Regions from separate parts of the Geobacter sp. DSM 9736 genome, predicted to be linked through region 2. Evidence: riboswitches for the same ligand, from Rfam matches in the RefSeq annotation. Region 2 holds a riboswitch; the other holds the start of a gene.

Region 1 (8,299 bases), 900 kb from region 2:
CCGTATCGCTACATCTTCCGCGGAATGGCCACGCAAACCGTCGCTCATGATCAAAGGTGCCCCTACTACCGCAAAGGCGAAGCCATTTTCTATTGCACACCGAAGCGCCGAGACCGCTTCCTTCCTTTCTCCGGGATAGAGGGTTGAAGAGTCGGTAAGGAACGGATTGCCGCTGCAACCCCTGATTTCGTCCACAACGCGTCGGATGAAGATGGGGCGAATGAAGGTGTGGTTTCCGCGCTCCCCGAAATGAAGCTTAACAGCTACAAGGTCATTCGCGGAAATCTTCTCGGAGATTCCGCATGCCTTCAGCAGGCGGCCGAGCTTGTCCAGCAGGTTTTCCCGATGCCCAGCCCTCATGTCCGCAAAAAAGACCTTGCTTGACATTGATCTCCCTCCTCATAAATCGTGCCGCCGAGGCGGCTGTTGCCGTGACAGACGCTATCGCTGTGCTTTGAGGGAGAAGCTATCATATAAATCCTCATCGATCAAGGCAGCAGCCGGAGCAGGTGGAAGAAATGTCTTGCGCAGAAAGGAAAATATGATATTTATTAGAAAACTTGAAGCACCGACAGGAGTGGGGATGGCGGCATCTGGAAACGGGCGTGAACTGTGGCTGATGGGGTTCGGGGAGAGGCTGGAGCGCAGTGCGTTAGTGCGCGAGTACTTGGCTGATGCCGGTTATCAGACCAGGTTCGGAACTCCTGCCGAGCTTCCGGGAGGACGGGCTCTGGGAGTGCTGCTGGATCTTTCTCCATATTCCGACGACGGGTGGGGGATTCTCCTCTCGCTGAAGAGCAACCCCGAGACCCGCAACATTCCCATTCTCCCTATCTATCTCAGTGAAGAAGGGAAGGTAGGAGGGGTTTTCCCCGTTGCTGGTTTCTTTACCCTGCCGATCGACGAGCAGTACTTCGTGGATCGGCTCGCAGTGCTGGGTCTGATCGAGGATACGGAAGACTACGACCTTCAGGCTCTCCTCATCTCACGTAAAGGGGAGGAGCGGGTCAGTAAGCTGCTGGAGTCGATCGGTTTTGAGGTGGTGAACGCCTACACCGGGAAGGAGGCTCTTGCTCTCGCCACCACAGGACGACACTACATCATATTCTGCAGCCTGATGCTGTCCGATATAGCTTCGTTCGAGCTTATAGAAAGGTTCCGTCTCTTCCCGCAGACGAGAAATATTCCGTTCTTTGTGCTCGTGAAGGATTCGATGAAGGAAGGGGAGCGCATCGCCATAAGCCGTGAGATTGAGCATCTGGTACGGAAGAAGTCTATGTCAAAAGAGGAATTCCTGACTTACTTCAGACGGAGAAGCCGGGAAGGGGAGGAATAAGGCTCTTCGCCCCCCCTCATATCTTAACCGTCTTGTATAGAAAATTCTTGAAACGGAAAAAGCGTTTCCGTTCTTCTTCATCCCCATTTACATCACCGCTGATGGCCTTGAGGTGACGGGCGATCTGCGGCATGCTCCGTCCCGCAATATTCCTGCTTTTTTCTACAACCAACCTTACCACATCCCTCGATATTGCGTTTTGTGAATAAGGCTCGTACACGGCCTGCCAGAAGTCATGGCCTTCGGCGATTTTTTCCAGTATGTTTCCTGCTATCTGGCTTGTTAGGAGCTGCGTCGCACCTTCGGGTGGTGACTTGAGCATGTCATACTCGATCGCACGCTCAATATCGTCTTCATCGATGAATTTCCCTTTGCGGAAGAAGATGGCGCGCAGCAGTATGCTGCGGAGTTCCCGGATGTTCCCCTTGTAGCTGTGCGCTACCAGCACCCGCTTTGCCTCTTCGGTAAGAACAGGCTGTGTTTCCCTGGAATCATCTTTGCTCCAGTAGGTCCTGTAGAGCTTACCAAGGAAATGCGTTGCGAGGTCCGGTATGTCCTCATGCCGCTCGTTAAGGGAGGGGACCTTTACGGAAAGTTCCGAGAGCCGGTGGTAGAGATCCTCACGGAAGTTCCCCTTGCTGATTTCATCCATGAGATTGCGATTTGTGGCGGCCACTACCAGCACGCGACTGAACCGGTCCTGATTGTCGCCGAGCCTGATGAACCCCCCATTGTCGAGGAATCGTAGCAGCTGCACCTGAGTCTTGGGGTCCGCATCCCCGATCTCGTCGAGAAAGACTATACCCCCGTGGGCTTCCTCCAAAATACCTTTCCTGTCGCTGTATGCGCCGGTGAATGCTCCTTTTTTGTGACCGAACAGCTCCGAGTAAGTCAATTCTCCGCTGTAAGCGGCTATATTTGTTTTCTTGACGGGCAGCTCTCCGGTAGGATTGATTTCGTCGCGGTACATCTCGTTCAGCTTGTTGTAGAGGTTGTTGAAGAAGAATTCCTTTCCCGAACCTGTTTCCCCGAGCACCAGGATTGACGGCAGGCCTATGGTGGCTTCACGAAGAACATTCTTGCTCCAAAGCGCGATCCTGTTGAACAGGGGGACTGATACGGTGTTGATGAAGTCGACTATCTCCTGGGCCTTCCGGCTGTTGCCGATGATGTTTCCGAGGCGGTAGGAGGAGATCTGCGGATCTTTATATGCGACGTCGGTCTGCAGCCTGGTGACTTCGCTCTGAAGCCGGTCGATACGCTGGATGTCCGAGATGTGCCGGGCCGTCAGCCTGTCGATGATCTGGAGGATCTGCTTGTGCTCTTCCGTAAAATAGTTGGGGGAGAGGGAGTTGAGGCAGACGACCGCAATGACTTCGTCGTCGCAGATTATCGGGACAGCCATCTCGCTCTTGATAAGCTCGTTCATTGATCGGTGAAACTGTGCCCCCTGCTGTTCCTCTTCTACATGGCTGATGATCTTCGGCTGCTTTGACCAGGCCACATACCCGGTCAGGCTTCGCTCTTCGGCAGGAAGTTCATGGCCGCCAATTCTGAACGGCGGGATGTATTTCTTGAGCCATTCCTTGTTTTTGGCTCCGACAATGCTGCCCTGCTCATCTTCCACGACAAGCCATTTCCCCCCTTCGCGCTCCTCCACGATCGCGATGCTGCCGGTATCGGCGCCGATCAGTTCCGTCGCCTTTGAAAGCACCTTGGTGAGGAAAGAGTGGAGCCCCTCATTCCGTTGCTGGAGGAGGTGTGTTATTTCCGCCAGCACCTTTATCTCCAGGTGCTCGCCCCCTATTTCGTGGATCGCTCGCTCCACCATTTCGGCGTGTGTCTGCAGGAGCCCCATTTCAAAATCGGAGAACCGGTAGACTTCGCGGGTGAAATAGTTTACGAGGCAGATGACCTTCCTCGTGGCAGGCTCGTAACGCGGAACCACGTAGAGGGAGCGGAGTGCCATCTGCTCCGTTAAGGCGCGCTTTTGAAGGGTGTGCTGTGTGAGGTCCGCAATAAAGATCGGGCGCAGCAGGCGGTCGTCAGAGATGACCCCGTCATCCCTTACGTACTGAGATATGAGGGACTTCCCCTTTTGCAGATCGATAGCCCCCTGCTGGTCGTAAAGAGCCTTCATCTCTACATCTTCCGAATAGCTTGCAAGAATTTCCAGCGCACCCTGGCTGCTGTGATGGGAGGGGACAAGCACCGAGGCAAGGGTCAGGCGGTCGATGAGCCGGACGGCGGATCTCACCATGAACCCTGCTGCTTCCCGTTTTTTATATTCATCCACCCTGCGGGCCAGCAGGAGCTGCTGATGGTATATCCTGGCGTGGTCAATGCGATCGGCGATGCCGGTGACGAACTCGTTGAGCAATGACTTTTCGCGGGCGCCGAGCACTTCGCCCGGCTGGTCCTGGTCAATGCATACCACTCCTATCGATTTTCCGTAGCTGGTAACCGGAATCAAATATGACGAGGCGATGTTGAACCTTGAACAGAATTCCCGGTCCTGTGCCGGGCCGTGCCCCAGGGTATCCCTGAATTCGGTGGCATATTGTGATGCAAAAACGCTGGAAACCATTGCCGAGCGGGAGATGATGGGAAAGGTGACTTCCCGCACTTCGCTCGCAAAGGGCCCGGCAGCGTAGCTGCAGGTTAGAGAGCCGCGGGTAAGATCCTCAAGATACGCCCGCACCCTTTCACGTCCCGTGACGGTCCGTATTCCTTCCACGACGCTGTGCAGCATCTCGGTAAGGTTTTCCTTGCCATACCCTTCGATTTTTTCCTGCAGACGGACAAGTTGCCGTTTCATGTGTGCTCTCGCTGAGTAAATTTTTACACTGAAGGGTCACTGTAAAGAAATCTTCAGGTGGTGTCAAGGTGGGAGAGGGCTGGGGCTCTAGGAGCAGTCGATGGAGAGGCCATCGTAGGCCAGCTCGATGCCGGGGGGTAGATTGCGGCCATCACTGTATGGGACTTCGTGGGTAAGGTGGGTCAGGATTGCCCGCTTGGGGTTAAGCTTCCGGACCATATCCAGTGCGCCGTCGATGTTGAAATGATGCGGATGCGGTGTGTAGCGCAGACCGTCGATGATTAGGAGTTCGAGGTTTTCGAGGAGGGGAAGCGACGTGTCCGGAATCAGGCTGCAGTCGGTGAGGTACGCGGCATCGTTGAACCTGTAGCCGGTAGCGGGCATCGAGCCGTGCCGAAGGGGGACCGGTGTGATCCTGCATCCGGCAAGGGCTACGGGGCCTTCAATGATGTGAGGTTGGAGTAGCTTTGCATAGCCGGCCCGTTCCAGTCCGTCAAAGATGTAGGGGAACTTCTCCATGATCGCTTCCATTGTTTCCCTCTCCCCATAACAGGGAATCACCCTCTTATGTATGAAATGAAATCCTCTCATGTCATCTATGCCATGGATGTGATCGGCATGGGCGTGAGTGAAGAAGACTGCATCGATATGGGGAATTCCCGCGCGTATGGCCTGCTTCCTCAGGTCGGTCGAAGTGTCGACGAGGAGGTAGTGTCCCTCGGTTTCGACGAGGATAGAAGCTCTTGTACGCTTGTCGCGTCGATCGGTGGAGGTGCAGACATTGCAGCGGCAGCCGACCATCGGGACGCCGGTGGAGGTGCCGCTGCCGAGTATGGTGATTTTCATGGTACTTCCTTGCGAGGCATACGCTGAAAATACCATGAGAAAGAGGGGGAGGCAAGGGGGCCGCGGCTAGCCAAGCCTGTCCAGAAACGCACGTATGAGCGGCGCGAAGGTCTCATGTTCGAGCAGAAATGCATCATGGCCGTAGGAAGAGGGGATCAGATGGTATTCCGCGTCTTTCTTCAGGTCGTGGAGGGCCTGCACCATTTCCTCGGTCTGATAAGGGGGGTAGAGCCAGTCGGAAGTGAAGGCGAAGAACTGGATGGGGACCTGTACCGGCGCGAAAGCTTCATGCAGGCTGTCGCATCCCAATGCCGCATCGTAGAGATCCAGAGCCTTGGCCAGATAAAGAAAGGAGTTGGTGTCGAAGCGATCGACGAAGTTGTAGCCATTGTAGGTAAGATATCTTTCGACTTCGAACTGGCCGAAGAAGTCGAACTGCCCATCCTTCGCCGAAAAACGTCGGCCGAATTTGGCAGTCATCGATTCATCGGAGAGAAAGGTGATGTGTCCTATCCCGCGGGCCAGCGCCAGGCCGTCCTTCGGATTCTTCCGGTACTCTCCCTTCTTCCAGCTTGGGTCGTTGAATATGGCCCATCTGGCCACCGCGTTCATGGCGATGGCCTGCGCGGATGGGCGGGGCGTCGTAGCGAGGGCAATGGCCGAAGCAACACGATCTGGAAAGCAGATTGCCCATTCCAGGGCCTGCATGCCTCCCATGCTGCCGCCGAGAACGGTCAGCAGCTTATCGATTCCAAGATGATCTATCAGGAGTTTCTGCGCCCGCACCATGTCCCGTACCGTGACCACCGGAAAGGACAGGTTGTATTTCTTTCCGGTTTTCGGATTGATGGAGGCCGGGCCGGTCGAGCCGTAGCACGAGCCTATTACGTTGGAGCAGATTACACAGTAGCGGTCGGTATCCAGCAGCCGTCCCGGCCCGACGACAGCGTCCCACCATCCCGGCTTTGCTTCATCGGCGTTGTATCTTCCGGCCAGATGCGCACTGCCTGTCCATGCATGAGTGACGAGGATGGCATTGGTCCGATCCCTGTTCAGTTCGCCGTAGGTCTCGTAAGCAAGGGTTATGGGGCCGAGAATCCGCCCGCTCTCCAGTCGCAGGTCTACATCGAAGGTTATGGATTGAGGTTCAACGATTCCGGTGTACATTTAGTTCCAGTCTGGTCAGGTAGGTTCCAAGCGACAAAAAAGCCCCTTTTCATGATGAAAAGGGGCTTTGGGGCAGGATGGGCAGTTCAGCGCCTTTCTCATCTTTGCCTTTCGGCAGGATTTAGCACCTGGCGTCCGCTGGCGGACCGGTTGCTGTGGCTTCGCAGGGCCTATCCCTCCACCACTCTTTATAAGAAAGCGAGTATTCAATTGTGCGGGAAGAATAACGAAAGGGCGGCGCCTTTGTCAACGGAAAACCAGCGGCACCTGCTTCCTCTATTTTTTCTCCTTTCGTCCGAGAGCATGGAGCATGGCGTGCCCCATCCTTGTCGGACTCTGCGACACCGTGACTCCACATTCCTGTAAAGTTCTTATCTTGTCTTCAGCTTTTCCCTTGCCGCCCGTGATGATCGCCCCCGCATGCCCCATTCTTTTGCCCGGAGGGGCGGTAACTCCTGCGATGAAAGCACCGACCGGCTTTTTCATGTTTTCCCGGATCCATTCAGCAGCTTCTTCTTCTGCCCCGCCGCCGATCTCTCCGATCATGAAAACACCCTCGGTTTCTTCATCCTCATTGAAGTGCTTCAATACGTCGATGAACTTCAATCCGATGATGGGATCACCTCCGATGCCGACGCAGGTAGACTGGCCTAGACCCACTTCGGTCAACTGCTTTACCGCCTCATAGGTGAGCGTTCCGCTGCGGGACACGACGCCGATTTTACCCGGCTTGTGAATGTATCCCGGCATGATGCCTACCTTGCACTGCCCGGGAGTGATGACACCTGGGCAGTTGGGGCCGATCAGCTTCATCTTTTTCCCGTCAAGTATTCGCCGGGCCTGTACCATGTCGCGCACCGGAATCCCCTCGGTGATGCACACAGCGAGGTCTATTCCTGCATCTGCCGCTTCCAGTATGGCGTCTGCGGCAGCAGGGGGCGGAACGAAAATCATGGAGACCGTCGCTTGCGTGTAATGCACGGCTTCCTCGACGGTATCGAACACCGGAATCCCCTCGATGTGTACGCCACCCCTGCCCGGGGTTACCCCGGCGACTATCTTGGTGCCGTAATCGCGGCACTGCTGGGTGTGGAAGAGGCCGCTGCGGCCGGTTATGCCCTGCACGAGAACCTTTGATTCACTGTTCAATAATATCGCCATTGCATTCTCTCCTGTCTGATGGTGCGTTTCAGGCTTCCTCGTGCTTGTCGTGATTGAGCATTGCTACTATTCTGGCAGCGCCATCCCCCAGGTTTTCCCCCACCTGTACATTCAGCCCTGATTCAAGAAGCAGTTTCTTTCCTTCTTCCACCTGCGAACCGTCCATCCGTACCACTATCGGAAGTGTGCAGTGAACCTCCGAGGCGGCTTCGATGATCCCCTGTGCTATGATGTCGCAGCGCATGATGCCGCCGAAGATGTTGACGAATACTCCTTTGACGTCGGCGTCCTGAAGGATGATCTTGAAGGCTTCCGCTACCTTCTCCCGCGTTGCTCCACCCCCTACATCCAGGAAATTCGCCGGTTCGGCACCGAATTCCTTGAGGACGTCCAGAGTTGCCATGGCGAGGCCCGCTCCGTTGACCATGCATCCTACGTTGCCCTGGAGCTTTATGTAGGAGAGGTCATACTTGCTCGCATTGATCTCCAGCGTATCGAGCTGGGAATAATCGAGCATGTCCGGGTATTCCCGGTGCCGGAACATCGCGTTGTCGTCGAAGTTGATCTTGGCGTCCATTGCCATCAGCCAGCCCGCCTTGGTGATAACCAGAGGGTTTATCTCTACGAGGAAGCAGTCCTTCTCCAGGGCGCAGCGGTACAGGTTGAGGATGAGCTCCACGCAGTCCTCGCAGATGCTTCCCTTGAGACCTAGAGCGATGGCGATTTTCCTTGCCTGATAGGGGCGCAGTCCCGTATAGGGGTCGATGGTAAGAACATGTATCTTGTCCGGCGAGCGTCTAGCCACCTCTTCTATTTCCACCCCTCCTTCCGCCGAAGCGATGAGGCAGTAGCGGGATGTCTCTCTGTCAAGGGTTATGGAGAGGTAGAACTCGCGTGCAATCTCCACCGCCTCTTCCACTAGGATCCGTCGTACCCGCAGCCCTTCCGGCCCTGTCTGCGGCGTTACCAGC
Region 2 (8,299 bases):
GCTCGTGCGGCACATGCAATTACTCTTCTTGCAATGTCACTTCTTCTGACAGGATGCGGTGCCAGGTATGCACAGGTAGACAATGCGGCTGCCTTTCCCTACCGCTACGCCAACTTCGACTACCATCTGGCCTGGAGAACCACACAGCTGCCAGAGGGTCTCGCCATCGAAGGAACATTGAAAAACGTCCGTTACGCCGTCATTGAGAGTCTTCAGCTGACGGTCTCACTGCTTGGAAGGGACGGGGCTCTTCGGGCAAAGGAGACGGAAATACCCATACCGCAACACTCGCGGCAGGATGAGATCGTACCCTTCTCGATTATCCTGAAAAAGGGGGCTCCTGAAAAGGGAGATATCCTGGAATTCGCCATCCAGTACCGGGCAAGCGAAGGAGGAAAAGAAAACGGCCTCCTCTGGCTCACCACCGTCGAGGTCGATGCTGCTACAGGGGCACCGGTCGGCAGGTAGGAGTCTGGCCGGACCCGACCGGAGGTTGTTTCGGAGGTGATATGAAGCGGGTCGTCATCGTCGGCATAGGATTCGCCGGTCTGCATGCGGCAAGGGCACTCGCAGGGAGGGGGTTGGAGGTTGTCGTTGTGGACCGGGAGAATTTTCACCTCTTCCAGCCCCTCCTCTATCAGGTAGCAACGGCAGGACTCGAACAGGAATCGATTGCATACCCCGCACGCGCCATCATTCGCCACCGGGAGCATGTCTCCTTCAGGCTGAACGAGGTGTGCGGCATCGATTTCGACCGACGGGAGATCCTCACGCCTGACGGGCCCATCGGCTACGACTACGCCGTAATCGCCCCCGGCAGCATCACCAACTTCTTCGGAATGGAAAACATCAGGCGCCTCTCCTACGACCTGAAACGGCTCGACGAAGCCACCGATCTTCGAAGCCAGATACTCTCCTGCTTCGAAAAGGGGGAACGGGAGTCCGATCCGGCAAGGCGCCGGATGCTCCTTACCTTTGTTATTGTCGGTGGCGGGCCGACGGGAGTTGAATTCGCCGGAGCCCTGGCCGAACTCATCCATTTCGTGCTCGCCCGCGATTACCCCGGAATTCATACCCCCGACTGCCGAATTGTGCTGATCGAACTGGACAGGCTATTGAAGACGCTTCCGGAGCGGCTTCAGAAGTATGCGCACCGAAAGCTGACGGAGATGGGCGTTGAGGTCGTACTGGGAAGAAGGGTCGTAGATGCTCAACCGGACAGGGTGTTTCTGGATGATGGCAGCAGCATCGATGCCGCTACTCTTTTCTGGTCGAGCGGGGTGAGAGGCGCCCCACTGACCGATGCGATAGATTGCCGCAAAGGGCCACAGGGCAGGATCGTGGTGCTTCCGGATCTGACCATTCCCGGACACCCCGACGTCTATGTCGCAGGGGATGCGGCCTACCTGGAGCAGGATGGTGAGGGTCTTCCGATGGTGGCCCCCGTGGCGATGCAGCAGGGGGATTACGTGGGAAAAGCGATTCTCGCCCGCCAACGTGGAGACGTTATCCCGCCATTCCGATACCGGGACAAGGGAACAATGGCTACGATCGGCAGAAGTGCGGCGGTAGCGCAGATAGGGAAAGCAGGCTTTTCCGGATTCATGGCGTGGGTGTTATGGCTCGGACTTCATCTTTTCTATCTGATCGGGTTCCGGAACCGGCTTCTGGTTCTGCTTAACTGGTCCTACTACTACTTTTCCCATGAGCGGCAGGTCCGGCTGATAACGAGAGAGGGTGAAGGAGGCAAATGCGGATGACTAGCCAGATTTGCCCAGTGCGGCTCTAGCCGCTGCAATACGGAGTTCCTCCACCTGGTTCCGCTGCGTCTCGGCGCGTTCGATGAGGAGATCGTATTTCAGGACCTGAAGTGCGGGCACATCCTGTGCCGCAGCAGCCAACGCCCGCCACAGCAGGGCTTTCCCCTCGATGCCGGCGGAAAGCACATCCAAAGTCTGAAGGAGATGATAGTTTCCTGAAGGATCGTCCCCCCGAAGCTTCAGCTCCGAGAACTTCTCTCCAAGGTATGCGGTCGCCTTCCGGGTGCGGCTCTGTGAGATATCGAGCCGGAGCATGAGCGCTTCAAGCTCGCGCCGGTCAGCCGCGACCTCCTCCCGAAGCCTGGTCAGGACCTGCCCGGCCGCAGTCCCCTCCTGTTTCTTGATAAGGAAGTCGAACAGCTCAAGCGCCGTCACGGAGCCTGCCAGGTGGTCATTCAGATACGATGCAAGATCCTCGGTGGCCATAGCATGCCCTCCTCACCTCAAGTATACCAGAGGCTTTGAGGGCTGCGACATCAACAGACGTGAGACAGCAGTGCAACATCGAGGAGCAGGAGGAGGAACCGGCGGCGGAAGGGCGAGTAAGTTTAGTGCGGCGCCAGATTCGCGATGATTCCGTCGTCGGTGACGACCGATGGCCCGCAGACGTAGCGGCGCTACGTCGAGGAGCAGGAGGAGGAACCGACGGCGGAAGGGCGCGAATATGGCGCCGCGCTAGCAGTTGATGAGGCGGTCCATTTCTTCTATAAGATCCTCCGCATCCTCCAGACCAACGGAAAGTCTTACCAGGTTATCTCCGATACCACGGGCCGCCCGCTCGGCCGGAGGCATGGCGGCATGCGACATTTTTGCAGGATAGGAAATGATGCTCTCCACGCCACCAAGGCTTACGGCGAAGGAGGCAAGCCGCATCCCCTCCAGGAGCCGGCGCGTAGTCTCCAGCGAATCGAGAGTGAAGGAGAGCACGGCGCCCGGGCCGGAAGCCTGACGGGAGTGGACGTCAAATCCTGGATGATCCTTTAAGCCAGGGTAGAACACCTGGTCCACCCGTTTCTCTCCCGCAAGCCACCGTGCGATCTTTTCGGCACCCCGCTGGCTCTCCTCCATACGGACCTTCAGGGTCTTCAACCCGCGAAGCACAAGCCAAGAATCCTGAGGGCCGAGGACCGCCCCGAAGGCATTCTGGATGAAGCGGATGCGCTTCCCGAGTTCGGCGTCCCCAACGACTGCAAAGCCGCAGATGACGTCGCTGTGGCCGTTGAGGAACTTGGTGCCGCTGTGAAGCACCAAGTCGCAACCAAGCTCCAGGGGGCGCTGCAGGTACGGAGTCATGAAGGTGTTGTCCACCAGGGTAATGGCGCCGTGTGCCTTTGCAATGCGGGAAGCAGCAGCCAGATCGATGATCTTCATGAGGGGATTCGAGGGGGTCTCCAGGAAGAGCCCTTTCGTGTGGGGCTTGAATGCAGCCTCTATGGCTGCCGGGTCGGTCGCATCCACAAAGGTCGATTCGATTCCGAGACGCGAAAAGAGCTGGGTCAGGACGCGGAAGGTCCCGCCGTAGACATCCTCGCAGACAACCAGGTGATCCCCCGGCGAGAAGAGGAGAAGCGCGGAAGAGATGGCCGCCATTCCCGAGGCAAAGGCAAAGCCTCTGCTCCCCCCCTCCAACTGCGCCACGGCCTCCTCCACGGCTTCCCTCGTGGGGTTGTCAGAGCGTGCATAGTCATATTTTCCGAAATGGTCAACCGACTTCTGGGCGAAGGTCGAGGTCTGGTAGATCGGGACCGAAACGGCCCCTGTCCTTTCGTCGGTTTCTCCGGTGTGGATGATGCGGGTGCCAATTTTCATGCTGATGATTCCTCCTGAACTGATAGGTCCTATAGGTCTCATAGGACCTATTAGACCTATTCTCAATAGCCTGCCAATGCCTGGGCCAGGTCGGCGATCAGGTCGTCTGCGTCCTCGATCCCCACCGAAAGCCTCAGGAGCACGTCGTTTATGCCCAGCCGCGTACGCACCTCGGGGGGAATGTCCGCATGAGTCTGGACCTGCGGAAAGGTGATTAGGGTCTCGACCCCTCCGAGACTTTCGGCGAAGGATATCACATCGGTCTTCATAAGTAACGGCTCCACCTGATCGGGGCTCTCCACCTCAAAGGCGATCATCGCCCCGAATCCGCGCGCCTGCTTCTTCAGGAGATCGTGGCCGGGATGTTCTGCGAGCCCCGGATAGTACACCTTTCTGATCTTCGGATGACCGGAAAGCCACTCCGCGATCCGCAGGGCGTTCTCCTGCTGACGGTCGAGGCGCACAGAAAGGGTCTTCATGCCGCGAATCGTTAGCCAGGAATCCTGCGGCCCCAGCACTGCCCCCACAGAATTCTGATGGAAGTAGACCCGCTCGGCAAGGGTCGGGTCTTTCACCACCGCCAGACCTGAAACGGTGTCGTTATGTCCCGAGAGGTATTTGGTGCCGCTGTAGACGGTGATGTCCGCCCCAAGATCCAGCGGGCGCAGAAGGTACGGGGTAAGGAATGTGTTATCAACGATACAGAGAAGCCCCCGCTGGCGGCAAATGGCTGAGAGGGCGGCAATGTCGGCAACCTTGAGAAGCGGGTTGGTGAGGGACTCCACGAAGAGCGCCTTTGTCTCGGGGCGGATCGCTTCGCGTACAGCCGCGGTGTCGCTCGTATCGACGTAGGTGAAGGCGAGGCCGTACTGGGTGAGGATCTGGTCGAAGAGCCGGCAGGTACCGCCATAGAGATCCTCGGTGACGACGATATGATCGCCGCTTTTGAAAAGGAGGAGGATATTGGCGATGGCGGCCATCCCCGATGCGTAGGCGAAGCCTCTCGCGCCGCCGTCGAGACGTGCGATTCCCTCCTCAAGAGCCTGGCGGGTAGGATTCCCCGAGCGGGAATAATCATAGCCGGTGCTCTGCCCTAGCCCGGGGTGGCGGAAGGTTGCCGTCTGATAGACGGGGACGGTGACCGCGCCGGTGCGGGTGTCCCAATCGAGTCCGATCTGTGCTGCCTGGGTAGCGATGTTCATTGTTGCCTCCAAAATGAAAAATCCCCTTCCGGGGTTGGAAGAGGATTGTACACCTGGAGGTGCATCGCTCTTCCTTATCTCCCGGAACCGTCTGGTTCCGCAGGAATTGGCACCTTCCCTGACGGGAGGTTGCCGCGACGTCATCAGGCCTGTCCCTCGGTCGCTCTTGATAAGAAATTGCTTGTGGGCGTATGCCCTTTTTTGTACTCAAACGGTAAAGTATCTTTTTTTTCTTGTCAACAGATTATTTTGCGATCCGCTAAAGAATCACCACCTCTACCTGCAGCAAACCTCCTTGTTTTCATACAAGAACCCGGTCTCCCAGCACCGAGTGTTCAGATGTGAGCCTGTGACGAAAAAGAGCCAGCGAGCGCGGCTCCAGGTTGAAGACTTCTCCCCGCCTCATGGTAAGTACTCCCCCCTTCTCCTCCGGGTCCTGTATCGTGTATAGCTCCCCTTGGCTAAGCCTGCCCACGATACTTTCCCTGCCGATCGGGTCGGCGGTATCGAACACCAGTTCCCAACGAACTGAATCGCTGCGGGCCGGAAGGACGAAGGGGACTGCTTCCACGTGGGCGTTCAGAAGGATGAGGAACGTGTCGTCTTTAAGATAGTTCCCTTCCGAATCCACATCCTCCAGAGCGTCCCCCGCGAGGCGCAGACCGAAGCAGCGCATGTTGAAATCGCTCCGGTCGAACGCAACCTCTTCACCCGTGGAATAAAACCATGTCAGGTCCTTTATCTCCGAACTGCGGACGTTCTTTCCCTGGAAAAAATTGCGGCGGCGGAACACCGGGTGGCTCTTGCGGATCTGGATGAGAAGCCTGGTGAACTCCATCAGCGTCCGCCGCTCGTCGTCCAGATTCCAGTCTATCCAGGACAGCTCGTTGTCCTGACAGTAAGTGTTGTTGTTCCCCTTCTGCGTCCGGCCGATTTCGTCTCCGGCCTGAATCATCGGAACCCCCTGGGAAAGAAGGAGTGTCGCCAGGAAGTTCCGCTTCTGGCGGTTCCGCAGCGAGCGAACCGCCTGGTCCTCCGTAGGCCCCTCTACTCCGCAGTTCCAGCTCAGGTTGTCGTCCGGTCCGTCGCTGTTTCCCTGGAGATTGGCTTCGTTGTGCTTTTCGTTGTAACTCACCAGGTCGTGTAGCGTGAAGCCGTCGTGGCAGGTGATGAAGTTGATGCTCGCGTAGGGGCGTTTTCCTTCCCGGGTATATAAATCGCTGCTGCCGGTGAGGCGGTAGCACATATCGTACATCTGCCCCTCGTCGCTTCGCCAGAAGCGCCGGGCGGTGTCGCGATACCGGCCGTTCCACTCGGTCCAGAGGACCGGAAAGTTCCCCACCTGATACCCGCCCAGACCTACGTCCCACGGCTCCGCAATCAGTTTTACCTGGGAGAGGACGGGATCCTGATGAATGATGTCGAAGAAGGAGGAGAGTTTGTCCACCTCATGGAGTTCCCTCGCCAGCGCGGAAGCGAGGTCGAACCGGAAGCCGTCCACGTGCATCTCCTGCACCCAGTAGCGAAGGCTGTCCATGATGAGCTGGAGCACCCGCGGGTGGTTGGTGCAGAGGGTGTTGCCGGTTCCGGTGAAATCGAGGTAATAGCGACGCTCCGGCATGAGATGGTAATAGCTCCGGTTGTCGATTCCCCGGAACGAAAGGGTCGGCCCCAAGTGGTTCCCTTCGGCTGTGTGGTTGTACACGACGTCCAGGATCACCTCGAATCCCTCCCGGTGGAGGGTCTTCACCATGTGCTTGAATTCGGCAACCTGCTTGCCGATGAGCCCGATGCTCGCATACTGGACGGCAGGGGCGAAATAGGCGATGGTATTGTACCCCCAGTAGTTCGAGAGCCCCTGGTCCTCCAGGATCCGGTCCGATACGAACTGGTGCACCGGCATGAGTTCCACGGCGGTCACCCCCAGCGACCTGAGATAGGAGAGCGAAGCAGGCGAAATAATCCCCGAATAGGTCCCCCGCAGCTCCGACGGGATATCCGGATGGCGCATGGTGAAACCCTTGACGTGCATTTCGTAGATGATGGTTTCGTGCCACGGGTTGCGTAGCAGCCGGTCCCCCTCCCAGTCGAAGGTCTGGTCCACCACCACCGACTTCGGCACTCCCCTGGCGCTGTTGCGGGGGTCGAAGGAAAGGTCCGCATTCTCCGCCCCCATGGTGTAGCCGAAGAGGCTGTCGTCCCAGAGCACGTCTCCGGCCAGCGCTTTGGCATACGGGTCTATGAGGAGCTTGTTCGGATTGAATCGCAACCCCTCCTCCGGCAGGAAAGGGCCGTGGACCCGATATCCGTAGAGCTGCCCCGGCTGCGACTCCCGGAGGTATACATGCCAGACCTGGTCCGTTCGCTCGGTCATCTCGATTCGGGCGGTCTCTGTATCGACCTCCGGGGAATCGAAGAGGCAGAGTTCCACCCGATCCGCATTTTCGGCGAAGATGGCGAAGTTGACGCCGAAGCCGTCCCATGTGGCCCCAAGGGGATAAGGTTTACCCGGCCATACCTTCATGTGACCCTCCTGAGAGGTTGTTGAAAAACAGCCATCTCGCCGCCGTCCTCGTCGCTTCCTTGTGACTTCGGCCTGCGGCCTCACCCTTCGGGCGCTTAAAGCTGCGGTCCACTTTAGCAAGCGAAAATGTGCGGCGTAGCGCCGCTACGCCTCCGCGGTCGCTCCTGCGGGTGCGTCGATCTGTCTGTTTTTGAACAACCTGGGTGCTGTAAGCAGTGTGAGGCTATCGTTCCTTCGCAAGAAGGGCGACGGGAAAAACAGTGAGAAGATCAGCAACTGGAAGAATACCCGTTTCCGAGTCATGAATTTCATCGGTGAATATGTTGCGGTACCTCCCCCCACCGGGGACGGAAAAGGATGCGTCTTCCCCTACCTGTCCCCCCCACGGCTTCCTTTTTCCGTTGGTGGTAAGCCGGGAAAAGAACCGGGGAGCTACGACGACAATCTCCTCCACTCCCCATGTCCGGGAAAAGACGCAGAGATGGTCGCCCTTCCCGGTCGCCTCCAGGGGCTTGTAGTCTCCGGCACGGAAGATATCCTGGTGGGCGAGGCGGAACTGCAACAGCTTGTGGATCAGGAAAAGCTTTATCCTTCCGTCCTCCATCTTCTCCGCAAGCCTTTCGGCGACCGCCCGCGCCCCCGCCTCCTTCTCCATCCCCTGTATCTGCCGCAGAAGGTTTGCCCTGCGCTCGTAATCCACCGGCTGCCGGTTGTCGGGATCGACCAGCCGCAGGTCCCACAGCTCGCTTCCCTGATAGAAATCGGGCACCCCCGGGCAGGTCATCTTCAGGAGCGTTGCGGAAAGGGATGAATACATCCCGCACAGGGCCACCGGCCCGATGAACAGCTTCATGTCGTCGAGGAAAGTCCTGTCGGAGAGTATTGCATCGATGAAGGAAAGTATTCCCTGTTCGTACTGCTCGTTCGGGTTTATCCAGCTCGTG

The links. Region 2 has a riboswitch for S-adenosylmethionine ahead of CFB04_RS02985 (PLP-dependent aspartate aminotransferase family protein). Riboswitches for the same ligand answer to the same signal wherever they lie in the genome.
Region 1: it holds a riboswitch for S-adenosylmethionine, as region 2 does, so the genes downstream of both, CFB04_RS16680 (homoserine O-acetyltransferase) here and CFB04_RS02985 (PLP-dependent aspartate aminotransferase family protein) in region 2, are expected to answer to the same signal.

Annotation. Positions count from the first base shown of each region.
Region 1 is NZ_LT896716.1:3,698,378-3,706,676, forward strand. Features, by position in the region: gene CFB04_RS16660 (DUF362 domain-containing protein) at 1-387, opposite strand, end outside; gene CFB04_RS16665 (response regulator) at 584-1,336, shown strand; gene CFB04_RS16670 (GPMC system transcriptional regulator) at 1,353-4,154, opposite strand; gene CFB04_RS16675 (GPMC system MBL fold metallohydrolase) at 4,242-5,000, opposite strand; gene CFB04_RS16680 (homoserine O-acetyltransferase) at 5,067-6,167, opposite strand; SAM riboswitch class I at 6,263-6,364, opposite strand; gene sucD (succinate--CoA ligase subunit alpha) at 6,444-7,328, opposite strand; gene sucC (ADP-forming succinate--CoA ligase subunit beta) at 7,357-8,299, opposite strand, start outside.
Region 2 is NZ_LT896716.1:643,564-651,862, reverse strand. Features, by position in the region: gene CFB04_RS03005 (hypothetical protein) at 1-468, shown strand, start outside; gene CFB04_RS03000 (NAD(P)/FAD-dependent oxidoreductase) at 510-1,760, shown strand; gene CFB04_RS02995 (hypothetical protein) at 1,761-2,246, opposite strand; gene CFB04_RS02990 (PLP-dependent aspartate aminotransferase family protein) at 2,496-3,629, opposite strand; gene CFB04_RS02985 (PLP-dependent aspartate aminotransferase family protein) at 3,692-4,831, opposite strand; SAM riboswitch class I at 4,903-5,007, opposite strand; gene glgX (glycogen debranching protein GlgX) at 5,133-7,355, opposite strand; gene treY (malto-oligosyltrehalose synthase) at 7,579-8,299, opposite strand, start outside.